One region of the Tissierella sp. QWL-11 genome, then DNA from elsewhere that is predicted to be linked to it. Evidence: a T-box and tRNA genes for the amino acid it is inferred to sense, from the RefSeq annotation. Region 1 holds a T-box; the other holds one or more tRNA genes.
The links. A T-box is a leader RNA that pairs with one kind of tRNA and senses whether it is charged. The one in region 1 lies ahead of serS (serine--tRNA ligase), so its partner is inferred to be a tRNA-Ser.
Positions count from the first base shown of each region.

Region 1 (7,197 bases):
TGCAGAGTTATACCAAAAGGTAAAGGGAAGAACCATATCATTTGAAGGATTCACTACTTACGGTGGTTTATCAGGAAGAGATCTTGAAGCTCTATCAATAGGACTCCACGAAGGTTTAAATGAAGACTACCTAGCTTATAGACATGGGCAAATGGAATATCTTGCTTCTAGATTGGATGATGCTGGGATAGCTTATCAATCACCAGTAGGAGGACATGGAGTATTCGTAGATGCGAAAGCATTATTACCTCATATTCCATATAATGAATATCCAGGGCAAGCTTTAGCTGTAGAATTATATAAAGAATCAGGAATTAGAACCTGTGATATAGGTTCATTCATGCTTGGTAATGATCCAGATACTGGAAAGCAACTTAAGGCAGATTTTGAATTTACAAGACTTGCAATTCCAAGAAGAGTATATACTCAATCTCACATAGATATAATGGCAGATGCACTTATTGCTATTAAAGAAAGAGGGAGTGAAGTTAAAGGTTATAGGATTACCTGGGAACCAGAAGTACTTCGTCATTTCCAAGCAAGTTTAGAACCACTTAAATAAGAATTATAATTTATATGGATAATGATTAATCATTATCCATATAAATATAAAAAATATATAAGGGAGAGGGTCTATGGTGGATAAAAACAGGGGGATTAATGATTCTGTAAGTCTTGAAAATGATAACAGAGAAACATTTGGTACAAAGTTTGGCTTCATTTTAGCTTGTGTGGGTTCAGCTGTAGGTATGGGCAATATATGGCTATTTCCATATAGAGTTGGACAGTTTGGGGGAGCTGCATTTTTAATACCATATTTCATATTTGTTGGACTTATTGGTTATATTGGAGTAATAGGAGAAATGTCCTTTGGTAGAGCTATGGGAGCAGGGCCATTAGGAGCTTTTAAAAAAGCTTTTAAGATGAGAGGAAAAGATTATGGTGGAGTAATAGGAATGGTCCCTGTAATAGGTTCTTTAGGTATTGCAATAGGATATTCTGTAGTAGTAGGCTGGATATTGAGATTCTTAATCGGATCCTTTACAGGGTCTATGATAAATGCTCCAGATAGCGTAATGTACTTTGTAGAAATTGCAGGACCCTTTGGAAGTATAGTTTGGCATTTAGCTGGTCTAGGGGTATTGCTTATTATTTTATCCTTAGGAGTATCTTCAGGAATAGAAAAAGTAAATAAAATCCTTATGCCTACATTTTTTGCACTATTTTTAATATTAGCCATGAGAGTAGCCTTTTTACCAGGAGCAGTTGAAGGATATAAATTCATGTTTTTACCAAGATGGGGAGCTTTATTAGATGTAAAAACATGGGTATATGCACTTGGTCAAGCTTTTTTCTCTCTTTCTTTAGCAGGCTCAGGCACAGTAGTATATGGATCATACCTTAAAAAGAGTGAAGATATAATTGATAGTGCAAAGTATATAGCAATATTTGATGTTATAGCAGCTATGCTTGCAGCATTAGTAGTAATACCATCAGTATTCGCATATAATCTAGATCCAGCATCTGGACCACCGCTAATGTTTATGACACTCCCAGAGGTATTTAAACAGATGCCCCTTGGAAATATATTTGCTATAGTATTTTTTGTAGCTGTATTCTTTGCAGCAGTTACTTCACTTATGAATCTTATGGAAACCCCTATAGAGGCATTACAAGATAAGTTTAAAATGTCTAGATTTAAAGCAGTAGCTACAATAATAGGTCTTACTGCACTTGTAGGAATATTTATAGAAAATGGAGATATAGTTTCAATTTGGATGGATGTATTATCTATATATGTAATTCCAATGGGAGCACTACTTGCAGGAGTAGTATTCTTCTGGGTAGCAGGAGTAGATTTTGCAAGAGAATCAGTTCAAATGGGTAGAAAGGAAAAGATAGGTCCTTGGTTTGAACCCATGACAAAGTATCTATTTGTAGGAACGACTATATTTATATATATAATGGGAGTTATATATGGAGGAATAGGATAAAATATTAAAGAGACCTAAGATAGGTCTCTTTAACTTTGCAAATCATCAATTTGTAAATCATCAACTTGTAAATCATCAATTTGTATCTCTATAGGTTTCTTTGGCTTGTTATTAGCAAGTAGATAATTATAAAATTTTATTAAATCATTATTTATAATATTGTAAGAGATATCAATTTTTTGTTCTGTCTCTTGACTTGCTATTAAAAACTCTTCCTTTAAATTTTCGTCCTCCACTAATAAATTTGTCTCTAAATCATAAGTTTTAGAATTAGATGCAAAGTAATAGTGATTTTCATCTACAAAGTCTCCATTAGGAAATGATACTTTGTTTTGTTCTACACTAAATATATCCTTTCCTATTTGATATGGATTAAATATTCCTACCATATTTGCTAGGGTTGGAAATACATCTACCATTCCCATAGGTTTATCTATTTTAGCTGTTATAGTTTTATCCTTTGACCATATTACAAGTGGAGTTTTTCTTATTTGTTTTAAATAGGATTTGTTGATTTTAACATATTCAGGATCTTCTTTATCTTTAAAAACTTCTAAATCTTTATCGTAATTATATATCTTTTCATAATCATCTTTAGATATTTTAGCATGATGATCTCCATATAAAACTACAATTGCATTATCTAAAAGTCCTTGTTCATCCATCCCATTTATGAAGCTCTCAAGGGCCATATCAGCATAGTGATAGGATTTTAAGTAATTTCCTATAGCTGTGTCTTCTAAATAATCTACTGTGAATTCACCATATTTTTCTAAATCATCAAATGGGAAGTGATTTGAAAGAGTTATCAAAGTTGCCATTATAGGCATATTTGTTTCTTCCTTTATTACCTTTAACTTTTCAATAGATTGTTTAAAAAATGATTTATCACTAAGTCCTAGACCTATTTCTTCATCTATTATATAATCCTGTTTATTGAAAAATCTGTCATAACCTAAAGTTTTATGCATTATATTTCTATTCCAAAAATCTCCATTATTACCATGCATACTTAAGGTGTAATAACCTTGTTCTTTAAGTAATTTTTGGATAGTTACATACTCTCTATCTGCATGAGTCATAAAAACTGTACCATTATTTACAGGAAGTAGAGAAGTGCTAAATGTAAATTCTGAATCACTACTTGTGCCTGTAGAGTGTTGAGGATAGAAGTTATTAAAATATAATCCTTCATTAGCCATTTTGTTTAAAAATGGAGTGACTTCTCCTTCAGAAAACTCTAAATCCATAGGAAATGTTTGGGCACTTTCATAGTGGATTACATATATATCTTTGCCTTTAAATATATCTGTATATTCATTAGTATTCTTAGAATTAGAATTAGTGTCTACTAGATTTTCTAACTCACTTGTGAACTCTTCATTGTCTACCTTGGCTTCGCTATTTGCAAGGGCATTTTTTACAAAGTCGGCAGTAGTATAGGAGTAAATTCCAAGTTGTTCTACTAGGTAAGGCCTATTCCACTGTTTTATAAGCCTACTTATATCTGTAGAAGTAAGGGTCAAAGACACCAAAAATAGCATTATACTACCTAATATAAAAGGTCTTATTACTTCTTTTTTATACTTTGTACTCTCTATCTTTTGAAAAAACTCTAGTTTCTTTAATTTTTTAAAGATCAAAATCAAAGTTATAGTAGGTATAAAAAACAATATTATCCCAATATCTAGTGTTTTATACAAGCTACCCTTCATATCTCCCAATTGATCAAATTGTTTTAATAGGGAAAAGGATAAAAATGAATTAAAATGTTTATAATATAAGTAATTGGCACCACTTATAAATCCAAATATTCCAGATAGGATTATATAAACATAGTTTCTATTCTTATAGTTTAAGAATAGAGCTAATATACTTATAATAAGTATTATTGAAACACTTGTTACTACAGGCTTAAATTTAAATGCGTCCCCCAGAGTTAAAGCCCTTAAACTAAAGTCATTAAAAATACCACCTAGTACTAAAAGTATAAGCATAATATTATTTTTAAAATTTGAATATATAGTATTTCTTTTTTTCGTTTTAATATCTTTATTTTTCATTTTAACATCTCTTTCTAAAATATTTTCATTATATTATATCATAATATATTTATATTGCACATTGGTTAATTTTAGGTTACAATTTAGTCATATATATAATAAATTTACAGTTTGACTATTTTTAAAATATAATGTATAATATAGTTTAATTAAATATCAAAGTGTAGAAGGGAAATAGTAAATAAAAAGATCTTTTAGAGAGCCAATGTTTGGTGGAAATTGGTAGATTAAATTATTGAATCCATCCTGGAGCTTGTGACTTTTTAAGTGAACTTTAAAAGTTAATTAGGGTGGCAACGCGGGTAACTCTCGTCCCTAGATTTATATCTAGGGAGCGAGAGTTTTTTTATGACCTAACACAACAAGCGTAGCGAGCAAACAAATCTGAGTTGAAAAGTAGGAGGAGGAAAAGACAATGTTAGATATTAAAAGAATTAGAATGAATAAAGAAGCAGTCAAAGGAGCTTTAGCAAAGAGAAATGGTAATTATAATATAGACCAAGTTTTGGAATTAGATGAAAAAAGAAGAAATATATTAGCGGAAGTAGAAAAGATGAAGGCGGAACAAAATAGAGTTTCAAAAACTATCCCACAGCTTAAAAAAGAGGGAAAGGATACAGAAGAAGTATTTAAAGAAATGAAAGAACTATCTCAAAAGGTAAAGGATGAAAATGCTAAGGTAAAGGATATAGATGTAGAACTTAGAAATATGCTTCTTGAAATTCCAAACACTCCCCATGAAAGTGTTATAATAGGAAAGAGTGATGAGGATAATGTTGAAATTAGAAGACATGGAGAACCAAAAACGTTTAACTTTGAACCAAAGGCCCATTGGGATTTAGGTACTGATTTAGGGATATTAGATTTTGAGAGAGCATCTAAAATTACAGGAGCAAGATTTACATTATTTAAAGGCTTAGGGGCGAAATTAGAGAGGGCAATAATAAACTTTATGGTAGATTTGCATACTGAGGAGCATGGATATACAGAAATGCTTACACCATTTATGGTAAATAGAGATAGTATGACAGGTACAGGTCAACTTCCTAAATTTGAAGATGATATGTTTCATCTACCTAGTAAAGACTATTTCCTAGTACCAACAGCAGAAGTACCACTTACAAACCTTCATAGAGATGAAATATTAGAAGAAGAAGATCTACCTATTTATTATACAGGATATACTCCATGTTTTAGACAAGAAGCAGGAGCTGCAGGGAGAGATACTAGAGGCTTAATTAGAAATCATCAATTTGATAAGGTTGAATTAGTAAAGCTTGCTAAACCAGAAGAATCTTATGATGAATTAGAAAAATTGACATTAAATGCTGAAGAAGTATTAAAGAGATTAAATATTCCATATAGAGTGGTACTTTTAAGTAGTGGAGACTTAGGATTTTCATCTGCTAAGACTTATGACATAGAAGTTTGGATGCCTAGTTATGATAGATATGTAGAAATTTCAAGCTGTAGTAATTTTGAAGATTTTCAAGCTAGAAGGGCTAATCTAAGATATAGAAATGAAGATTCAGGCAATGTAGAATATGTTCATACTTTAAATGGATCAGGCTTAGCTGTAGGAAGAACTTTTGCAGCAATTTTAGAAAACTATCAAAGGGAAGATGGAGGAGTAGATATACCAGAGGCCTTGAGACCTTATTTAGGCAATATAAATAGATTAGAAAAATAAATTTAAATAGAGTAGAATGAATGTCGAAAACCAGCAAATATTCAGATATTTGCTGGTTTTTTATCGCTTTGGTTCATTATTAAAAATTTTTAATCAAATATCACTGGTAAAAACTAGCTGCATATTGTATAATATTAATAAATTATATATTTAGAAAATTGTATAAATTGCTAAATATATAAAAAACATATTCGGAGGGGGATTTATATGTCCAAGAAAACGATTTCTTTACTATTGGTATTTGTATTAGTAACATCATTACTTGTAGGCTGTGGAGGAGATACTACTACAGACGGTGGTGGAGATGGTGGTGGATCAGATGTAAAAGAAACATATATATCTATAGCTACTGGTGGTACAGCTGGTACTTATTATCCATTAGGCGGAGCAATAGCAAAAATCTTTAATGACAATGTTGAAGGGGTAACTGCAAATGCTCAATCAACAGGTGCATCTGTTGAGAATATAGGTTTAGTGGCAAATGGAGAAACTGAAGTTGCATTTGTACAAAGTGATATAACTTATTATGCTTACAGTGGAACTGAAAGTTTTGCTGACAAAGAACCAATAGAAAATGTTCGTGGTATGGCTATGCTTTATCCAGAATTGGTACAGATAATAGCAACTAAAGATTCTGGGATAGAGTCTGTAGAAGACCTAAAAGGGAAAAAAGTGGCAATAGGTGCCCCAGGTTCAGGTACAGAGGCAAATGCTAGACAAATATTAGGAGCTCATGGAATAACTTATGATGATCTTGGAAAAGCAGATTATCTATCATTTGGTGAGGCGGCAGATCAACTTAAAAATAAACAAGTAGATGCAGCTTTTGTAACAGCTGGACTTCCTACTGCTGCAGTAACGGAAGTAGGTCAAACTTCGGATATAGTTGTTGTTCCAATAGAAGAATCTAAAATTGCAGAATTAAGTGAAGAATATCCTTTCTACACTAAGGTAACTATTCCAGCTGGGACTTATAAAAATCAAGATGAAGACAGAGACACAGCTGCTGTTATGGCAATGTTAGTAGTTCCGGAAGAATTAGATGAGGAATTAATGTATAATTTAACCAAGCAATTATTTGAGCAAAGACAAACAATAATAGACACTCATGCTAGAGGAAATGATATTAAATTAGAGACAGCAATAGAAGGTATGCCTATAGAGTTACATCCAGGTGCAGCACGTTATTATGAAGAAGAAGGAATCAAGTAAATCATATAATTGGGTAAGGGGTATTGGAAAAATTTCCAGTACCTTACCCAATTATATAAAATTTTTATCTATTGTATGTATCTTTTTACTTATAATATCATTTGTGCCTATAAAAGTTTTATTAGCAAAGGATTATAAAACAAATGAGTATATAAAATCATGGAAAATTAAAGAAAATGAAATCTTTACTATTTGGTATACTCACTCAGTGCAATTAACCCCTGTAACAGAAACATAT
Region 1 covers NZ_CM178750.1:291,330-298,526, forward strand. Annotated here, with positions in the region: gene AC4PG3_RS01445 (tryptophanase) at 1-562, shown strand, start outside; gene AC4PG3_RS01450 (sodium-dependent transporter) at 636-1,994, shown strand; gene AC4PG3_RS01455 (LTA synthase family protein) at 2,024-4,057, opposite strand; T-box leader at 4,213-4,377, shown strand; gene serS (serine--tRNA ligase) at 4,473-5,747, shown strand; gene AC4PG3_RS01465 (TAXI family TRAP transporter solute-binding subunit) at 5,955-6,959, shown strand; gene AC4PG3_RS01470 (DUF1850 domain-containing protein) at 6,937-7,197, shown strand, end outside.

Region 2 (7,197 bases), 1.0 Mb from region 1:
GCTTACTACAAAAGAAATAGAAATAAAAAACTTTAATGCTACAAATGCAATGGTTAAAGTAGCAGGATTTCCACATTTAAAAGAAATGAAAGATTTCGATTTTGAGTTTCAGCCTAAAATAAATAAACAACAATTTTTAGATTTTGAGAGTTTAAGATTTTTAGAAAACAATAGTAATATAATACTAATTGGAAATAGTGGGGTAGGCAAGACTCATCTTGCTACTTCCATTGGTATGGCAGCTGCTAAAAAGCGATTTAGCACTTATTTTATAAAATGTCAAGACTTAATTGCTCAACTAAAAAAGGCATATTTAGAAAATAAATTAGACAGTAGAATAAAACATTTTAGCAAATATAAATTGTTAATAATTGATGAAATAGGCTATCTTCCTATTGGAGAGATGGAAGCTAAAATGTTTTTCCAACTAATAGATAAAAGATATGAAAAGAAAAGCACAATAATTACTAGCAATATAAATTTATCGGATTGGAGTGAAATATTTGTAGACAATATGTTAGCTAGTGCCATCTTAGATAGATTAGTCCATCATTCTAGTATAGTAAATATATTAGGTAATTCTTATAGAACAGCTACTGCTCTATCTAAAATATCTAATAAAGATAATTAGCAAAACTGTACATAGAAATATTGGCACATTTATGCAAAATAATCTTGACATTAATACTACCTAGTTTCCATGTTTTCCATACACAAGCTCTAAGTCGCCTTCGTACCCATTTGTCTAGTTCTGTTAGTTTAGTCTTCATATCTGCCAGTTTAAAGTAATTTACCCAACCTACAATTATTTCATTTAGTTTCTTAATTCTATAATCAAAATTCATGTTTATATTTCTATTAGTAATCTTTCTAATCTTTTCTTTAAGTCTTTCATAACTCTTGTTATGGGTTCTAAATCTAATTTTACCTTTTGAGTAGTAGAAACTGTATCCTAGAAATTTTCTTTTAGTTAGTGGAGATACTGCTGATTTCTCAGTATTTACTTTTAGTTTTAGTTTTCTTCCTAGAAATTTAGTGATGCTCTTAAGGACTCTTTCTCCTGCTCTTGTGCTTTTAACATAGATATTACAATCATCAGCGTAACGGCAGAATTTATGTCCTCTTATTTCTAATTCTTTATCTAATTCATCAAGTAATATATTGCTGAGTAATGGGCTTAAAGGACCACCTTGGGGTGCTCCTTGTTCTGATTTGACTGCTATACCATTTAACATTATCCCTGAGTTTAAATACTTCCTTATTAATTTTAATACTCTTTTGTCTTGTATCTTTCTTGATACTAAGTTCATTAATATGTCATGGTTTACATTGTCAAAGAACTTTTCTAAGTCCATATCTACAACTTGTTTGTATCCTTCATTTATATATGTTTGAGCTTGTTTTAGAGCCATGTGTGCACTTCTTCCTGGTCTAAATCCATAGCTATTATTTGAAAATGCTCTATCGAATATCGGATTAATCACTTGGTTTATTGCTTGCTGGATTAATCTATCTACTACTGTTGGTATTCCAAGGAGTCTTATGCCTCCATTGGGTTTGGGTATTTCTACTCTTTTTACTGGTTGTACTTTGTATTTTCCATCTAACAGATTTGCTTTCAAAGTTTCGTAGTTTTCTTTCAGGTAGGTTAGAAGTTCATCTACTCTCATTCCATCTATTCCACTACTTCCTTTGTTAGCTAGTACTCTTTTGTATGCTTCAAAGATATTTCTCTTATCTACAATCTTTTCGAGTAGATTTTCAGTATTAAATCCCGACTTGGTTTTCAGATTTGACTTCGCCGACAAATCACTATACGCTCCCTGTTTACCTTGAGTTTCCATCTCTACTTCCACAGTCCAGCCCAAATCTTTGGTTTTCTGTATTCTTTTCATGTTTGTTGAGATTGCCAAACTTACTCACCTCCCTAATGTTCAGTCCTTCCAAGATTATCATGATTAATCTTGTACTATGACTTCTGCTGACTTCTGATAATTCAGTTACATATCACTATGTAGTTTGTCATGTAGACCGTAGTCTTTTATGACTTATCTATCAGACCTCCCCAGGTAAGAATACAAACTTTCTCTCCATATATCTGCTACATTTACTTCCCCTGTTTCGGATAGTTTAGGACTTTGGTTTGTATTGCAACCTCATCCACAAGGTCAAGCCTCAAATGTAGTTCGTGTACCTCAGACCGGAGTTTTGCCGCCGACTTCCTTCAGATTCCACCTCACAGTGGACACCCTTGTCTTAAGCTAACGGTTGGCACTATCAACCCCCGTATCGGACTTTCACCGACTAGTTTGCGTCCATGCTGGGCGCACAATAAAAAAAAGTACACTTACAAGTGTACTTTTTCCATGGTGGGCCTTCAGGGACTCGAACCCCAGACCTACCGGTTATGAGCCGGGCGCTCTAACCAACTGAGCTAAAGGCCCCTAGTAAATAGGGTATTATTCGTTAAATTAGTTTATAATATGGTGGGCCTAGGTGGACTCGAACCACCGACCTCACGCTTATCAGGCGTGCGCTCTAACCACCTGAGCTACAGGCCCCTAGTAAATAGGGTATCATTCGTTAAATTAGTTTATAATATGGTGGGCCTGGGTGGACTCGAACCACCGACCTCACGCTTATCAGGCGTGCGCTCTAACCACCTGAGCTACAGGCCCTAAAGTCTAATTCTATGGCAGGGGTGGCAGGATTTGAACCCACGGCATTCGGTTTTGGAGACCGACGTTCTACCACTGAACTACACCCCTATTTTTTTAATTTGGTGCCCAGAGCCGGAATCGAACCAGCGACACGTAGATTTTCAGTCTACTGCTCTACCGACTGAGCTATCTGGGCTAAAAATGAAACTTTTTCATTATCACTCTGCTTATATGTAGATAAAAAAAAATGGTGGGCCTTCAGGGACTCGAACCCCGGACCTACCGGTTATGAGCCGGGCGCTCTAACCAACTGAGCTAAAGGCCCCAATATATTATGGGCAACTTCAAATATCCACCTTGTTTTTACGAGAAGTGTTAATGGCGGAGAAGGAGGGATTTGAACCCTCGCGCCCCGTGAAGGACCTACTCCCTTAGCAGGGGAGCCTCTTCAGCCACTTGAGTACTTCTCCATCTTTGGCGGAGAGGGTGGGATTCGAACCCACGTGGGCTTGCACCCTAACGGTTTTCAAGACCGCCCCGTTATGACCACTTCGGTACCTCTCCAGGTATTAGAAAACTAAAATTTGTCTATGGCTTTAGACAAATTATGGTGATCCATCGGGGATTCGAACCCCGGACACCCTGATTAAAAGTCAGGTGCTCTACCGGCTGAGCTAATGGATCATGAAAATGCATTACTAAAAAATCATATTTATTTGGCTGGGGTGACAGGACTCGAACCTGTGGAATGCTAGAGTCAAAGTCTAGTGCCTTACCGACTTGGCTACACCCCAATAATGGCGCGCCTAGGAGGATTCGAACCCCCGGCACATGGATTAGAAGTCCATTGCTCTATCCTGCTGAGCTATAGGCGCATAATTAATAAAATGTTTTTATTGGAGCGGGTGAAGGGGATCGAACCCTCGCAACCAGCTTGGAAGGCTGGGGCTCTACCACTGAGCTACACCCGCATGGTATAATGGTGGAGGAGACTGGATTTGAACCAGTGAAAGCAGAGCTAACGGATTTACAGTCCGTCCCCTTTAGCCACTTGGGTACTCCTCCCTATGTAGTATCTAAATGATACTACTATTATTTTGTTGGAGCTGGCAAGAGGACTTGAACCCCCGACCTACTGATTACAAGTCAGTTGCTCTACCAACTGAGCTACGCCAGCATAATTTAAAATGGCGACCTGGAAGGGACTCGAACCCTCGACCTCCAGCGTGACAGGCTGGCATTCTAACCAACTGAACTACCAGGCCGCGAATAATACTAAATTAATGGTGGGCACAACAGGGCTCGAACCTGTGACCCCCTGCTTGTAAGGCAGGTGCTCTCCCAACTGAGCTATGCGCCCATTAATTATATAAAGTTTTAAAATGGTGACCCCACGGGGATTCGAACCCCGGATACCGCCGTGAAAGGGCGATGTCTTAACCGCTTGACCATGGGGCCATACAATTAATAAGTATTTTATAAAGATTTTTGGTTGCACTCATAGAGTACTACTATCTTAAAAGAGTTTTTATGGTTGCGGGAGCAGGATTTGAACCTACGACCTCCGGGTTATGAGCCCGACGAGCTACCAGACTGCTCCATCCCGCGATATGTGGCACACTTAATCTTACTTTAAGTAAAACTTGGTGCCGGAGACCGGAATCGAACCGGTACGACCTTTTAAGGGTCGCAGGATTTTAAGTCCTGTGCGTCTGCCAGTTCCGCCACTCCGGCCCTTCAATTTATACTATGGCTCTCAGGGTGGGACTCGAACCCACAGCCTACCGGTTAACAGCCGGTTGCTCCACCATTGAGCTACCTAAGAATGCAGTTTCGCAACTCAAATTTGTTCACTTCCTACGGTCGTGCAAATTTGGTGCTCATTGCCTTTAACCTACCTACAATTCGCTTTTGCTCATTGGGTTAGGTTATAAAGCCCGGCGACTTCCTACTCTCCCAGGGCGTTGCCACCCAAGTACCATCGGCGTTAAGAGGCTTAACTTCTGTGTTCGGTATGGTTACAGGTGTGTCCCTCTTGCTATCGTCACCAGACGAAAACTACTTAGCAATTTATCTTTGATCATTATTTGGTCAAGTCCTCGACTTATTAGTATCTTTTAGCTTCAAGTATTACTACTCTTTCACCTTAGACCTATCTACCAGGTGGTCTTCCTGGAGTCTTACTCTATTGATGGGAAATCTTATCTTGAGGGGGGTTTCGTGCTTAGATGCCTTCAGCACTTATCCCTTCCAAACTTAGCTACTCAGCCATGCCTCTGGCGAGACAACTGATACACCAGCGGTTTGTCCATCCCGGTCCTCTCGTACTAAGGACAGCTCCTCTCAAATTTCCTACGCCCACGACGGATAGGGACCGAACTGTCTCACGACGTTCTGAACCCAGCTCGCGTGCCTCTTTAATGGGCGAACAGCCCAACCCTTGGGACCTACTCCAGCCCCAGGATGAGACGAGCCGACATCGAGGTGCCAAACCTCCCCGTCGATGTGAACTCTTGGGGGAGATAAGCCTGTTATCCCCGGGGTAGCTTTTATCCGTTGAGCGATGGCCCTTCCACGCGGTACCACCGGATCACTAAGTCCAACTTTCGTTACTGCTCCACTTGTAGGTGTTGCAGTTAAGCTTCCTTTTGCCTTTACACTCTTCGCACGATTTCCGACCGTGCTGAGGAAACCTTTGAGCGCCTCCGTTACTCTTTAGGAGGCGACCGCCCCAGTCAAACTGCCCAACTGACAGTGTCCCTATACCAGATAATGGTACCAGGTTAGAATTCTAGCCTAACAAGAGTGGTATCCCACATTTGACTCCACCAAGACTAGCGTCCTGGTTTCTTAGTCTCCCACCTATTCTGTACATGTTATGCCAAAATCCAATGTCAGCCTGCAGTAAAGCTCCACGGGGTCTTTCCGTCCTGTCGCGGGTAACACGCATCTTCACGTGTACTACAATTTCACCGGATCCTTTGTTGAGACAGTGCCCAAGTCGTTGCACCTTTCGTGCGGGTCGGAACTTACCCGACAAGGAATTTCGCTACCTTAGGACCGTTATAGTTACGGCCGCCGTTTACTGGGGCTTAAGTTCTAAGCTTCGGATTACTCCTAACTCTTCCCCTTAACCTTCCAGCACCGGGCAGGTGTCAGCCCCTATACTTCGTCTTTCGACTTAGCAGAGACTTGTGTTTTTGGTAAACAGTCGCTTGGGCCTATTCACTGCGGCCAGATGATCTTTCGATTGTGCAATCTATCCTTCTCTGGCACCCCTTCTCCCGAAGTTACGGGGTCATTTTGCCGAGTTCCTTAACAAAGGTTCTTCCGCTCGTCTTAGGATTCTCTCCTCGCCTACCTGTGTCGGTTTACGGTACGGGTAGTTAAATACTCGATAGTGGCTTTTCTTGGCAGCATGGAGTCAGTTGCTTCTCTACTTGTTTTTCGATCCCCATCACATCTTGGAATTATGGGAACGGATTTGCCTATCCCCACTTCCTACTTGCTTAGACGCGCTTTTCCAACTGCGCGCTCAACTTATCCTTCTGCGTCACCACATCTCTCAAACGCATTTATCTAGTACAGGAATTATAACCTGTTGTCCATCGCCTACGCTTTTCAGCCTCGGCTTAGGTCCCGACTTACCCTGAGTGGACGAGCCTTCCTCAGGAAACCTTGGGCTTTCGACGGGTGAGATTCTCACTCACCTTTCGCTACTTATGCCAGCATTCTCTCTTGTGTTAAGTCCACCATTCCTTCCGGTATAGCTTCAAGCCTAACACAATGCTCCTCTACCACTGATACCATTGTATCAATCCACAGCTTCGGTACCAAATTTAGCCCCGGAAATCTTCGGCGCAGGGTCTCTCGACCAGTGAGCTATTACGCACTCTTTAAATGTATGGCTGCTTCTAAGCCAACATCCTGGTTGTCTGTGAAACCCCACATCCTTTCACACTTAATTTGGATTTAGGGACCTTAGCTGGTGGTCTGGGCTTTTTCCCTTTCGACTATGAAGCTTATCCCCCATAGTCTGACTCCCAAGTATATGAGTATGGCATTCGGAGTTTGATAGGCTTTGGTAACGCTATGCGCCCCTTAGCCAGTCAGTGCTCTACCTCCATCTCACTTTATCTTGAGGCTAGCCCTAAAGCTATTTCGAGGAGAACCAGCTATCTCTGAGTTCGATTGGCTTTTCACCCCTATCCACAGGTCATCCGATAACTTTTAAACGTTACCCGGTTCGAGCCTCCATTGAATTTTACTTCAACTTCACTCTGCCCATGGATAGATCACTCAGTTTCGGGTCTATGGCATACAACTAATTCGCCCTATTAAGACTTGGTTTCCCTACGGCTTCGTAACTTAATTACTTAACCTTGCTGCATACCATAACTCGCTGGCCCGTTCTACAAAAAGTACGTGGTCACACATATAAAGTGCTTCCACTGCTTGTAAGCATAGGGTTTCAGGTTCTATTTCACTCCCCTCCCGGGGTTCTTTTTACCTTTCCCTCACGGTACTATTCTCTATC
Region 2 covers NZ_CM178750.1:1,905,305-1,912,501, forward strand. Annotated here, with positions in the region: gene istB (IS21-like element helper ATPase IstB) at 1-631, shown strand, start outside; gene ltrA (group II intron reverse transcriptase/maturase) at 615-1,913, opposite strand; tRNA gene AC4PG3_RS09310 (tRNA-Ile) at 2,368-2,444, opposite strand; tRNA gene AC4PG3_RS09315 (tRNA-Ile) at 2,485-2,561, opposite strand; tRNA gene AC4PG3_RS09320 (tRNA-Ile) at 2,602-2,678, opposite strand; tRNA gene AC4PG3_RS09325 (tRNA-Trp) at 2,694-2,768, opposite strand; tRNA gene AC4PG3_RS09330 (tRNA-Phe) at 2,781-2,856, opposite strand; tRNA gene AC4PG3_RS09335 (tRNA-Ile) at 2,909-2,985, opposite strand; tRNA gene AC4PG3_RS09340 (tRNA-Ser) at 3,040-3,130, opposite strand; tRNA gene AC4PG3_RS09345 (tRNA-Ser) at 3,136-3,224, opposite strand; tRNA gene AC4PG3_RS09350 (tRNA-Lys) at 3,269-3,344, opposite strand; tRNA gene AC4PG3_RS09355 (tRNA-Gln) at 3,378-3,454, opposite strand; tRNA gene AC4PG3_RS09360 (tRNA-Arg) at 3,459-3,535, opposite strand; tRNA gene AC4PG3_RS09365 (tRNA-Gly) at 3,558-3,631, opposite strand; tRNA gene AC4PG3_RS09370 (tRNA-Tyr) at 3,641-3,725, opposite strand; tRNA gene AC4PG3_RS09375 (tRNA-Thr) at 3,762-3,837, opposite strand; tRNA gene AC4PG3_RS09380 (tRNA-Asp) at 3,849-3,925, opposite strand; tRNA gene AC4PG3_RS09385 (tRNA-Val) at 3,945-4,020, opposite strand; tRNA gene AC4PG3_RS09390 (tRNA-Glu) at 4,044-4,118, opposite strand; tRNA gene AC4PG3_RS09395 (tRNA-Met) at 4,192-4,268, opposite strand; tRNA gene AC4PG3_RS09400 (tRNA-Leu) at 4,305-4,394, opposite strand; tRNA gene AC4PG3_RS09405 (tRNA-Asn) at 4,411-4,485, opposite strand; rRNA gene rrf (5S ribosomal RNA) at 4,596-4,712, opposite strand; rRNA gene AC4PG3_RS09415 (23S ribosomal RNA) at 4,748-7,197, opposite strand, start outside.
Region 2: it encodes a tRNA-Ser, which carries the amino acid that the T-box ahead of serS (serine--tRNA ligase) is inferred to sense. The anticodon was not compared.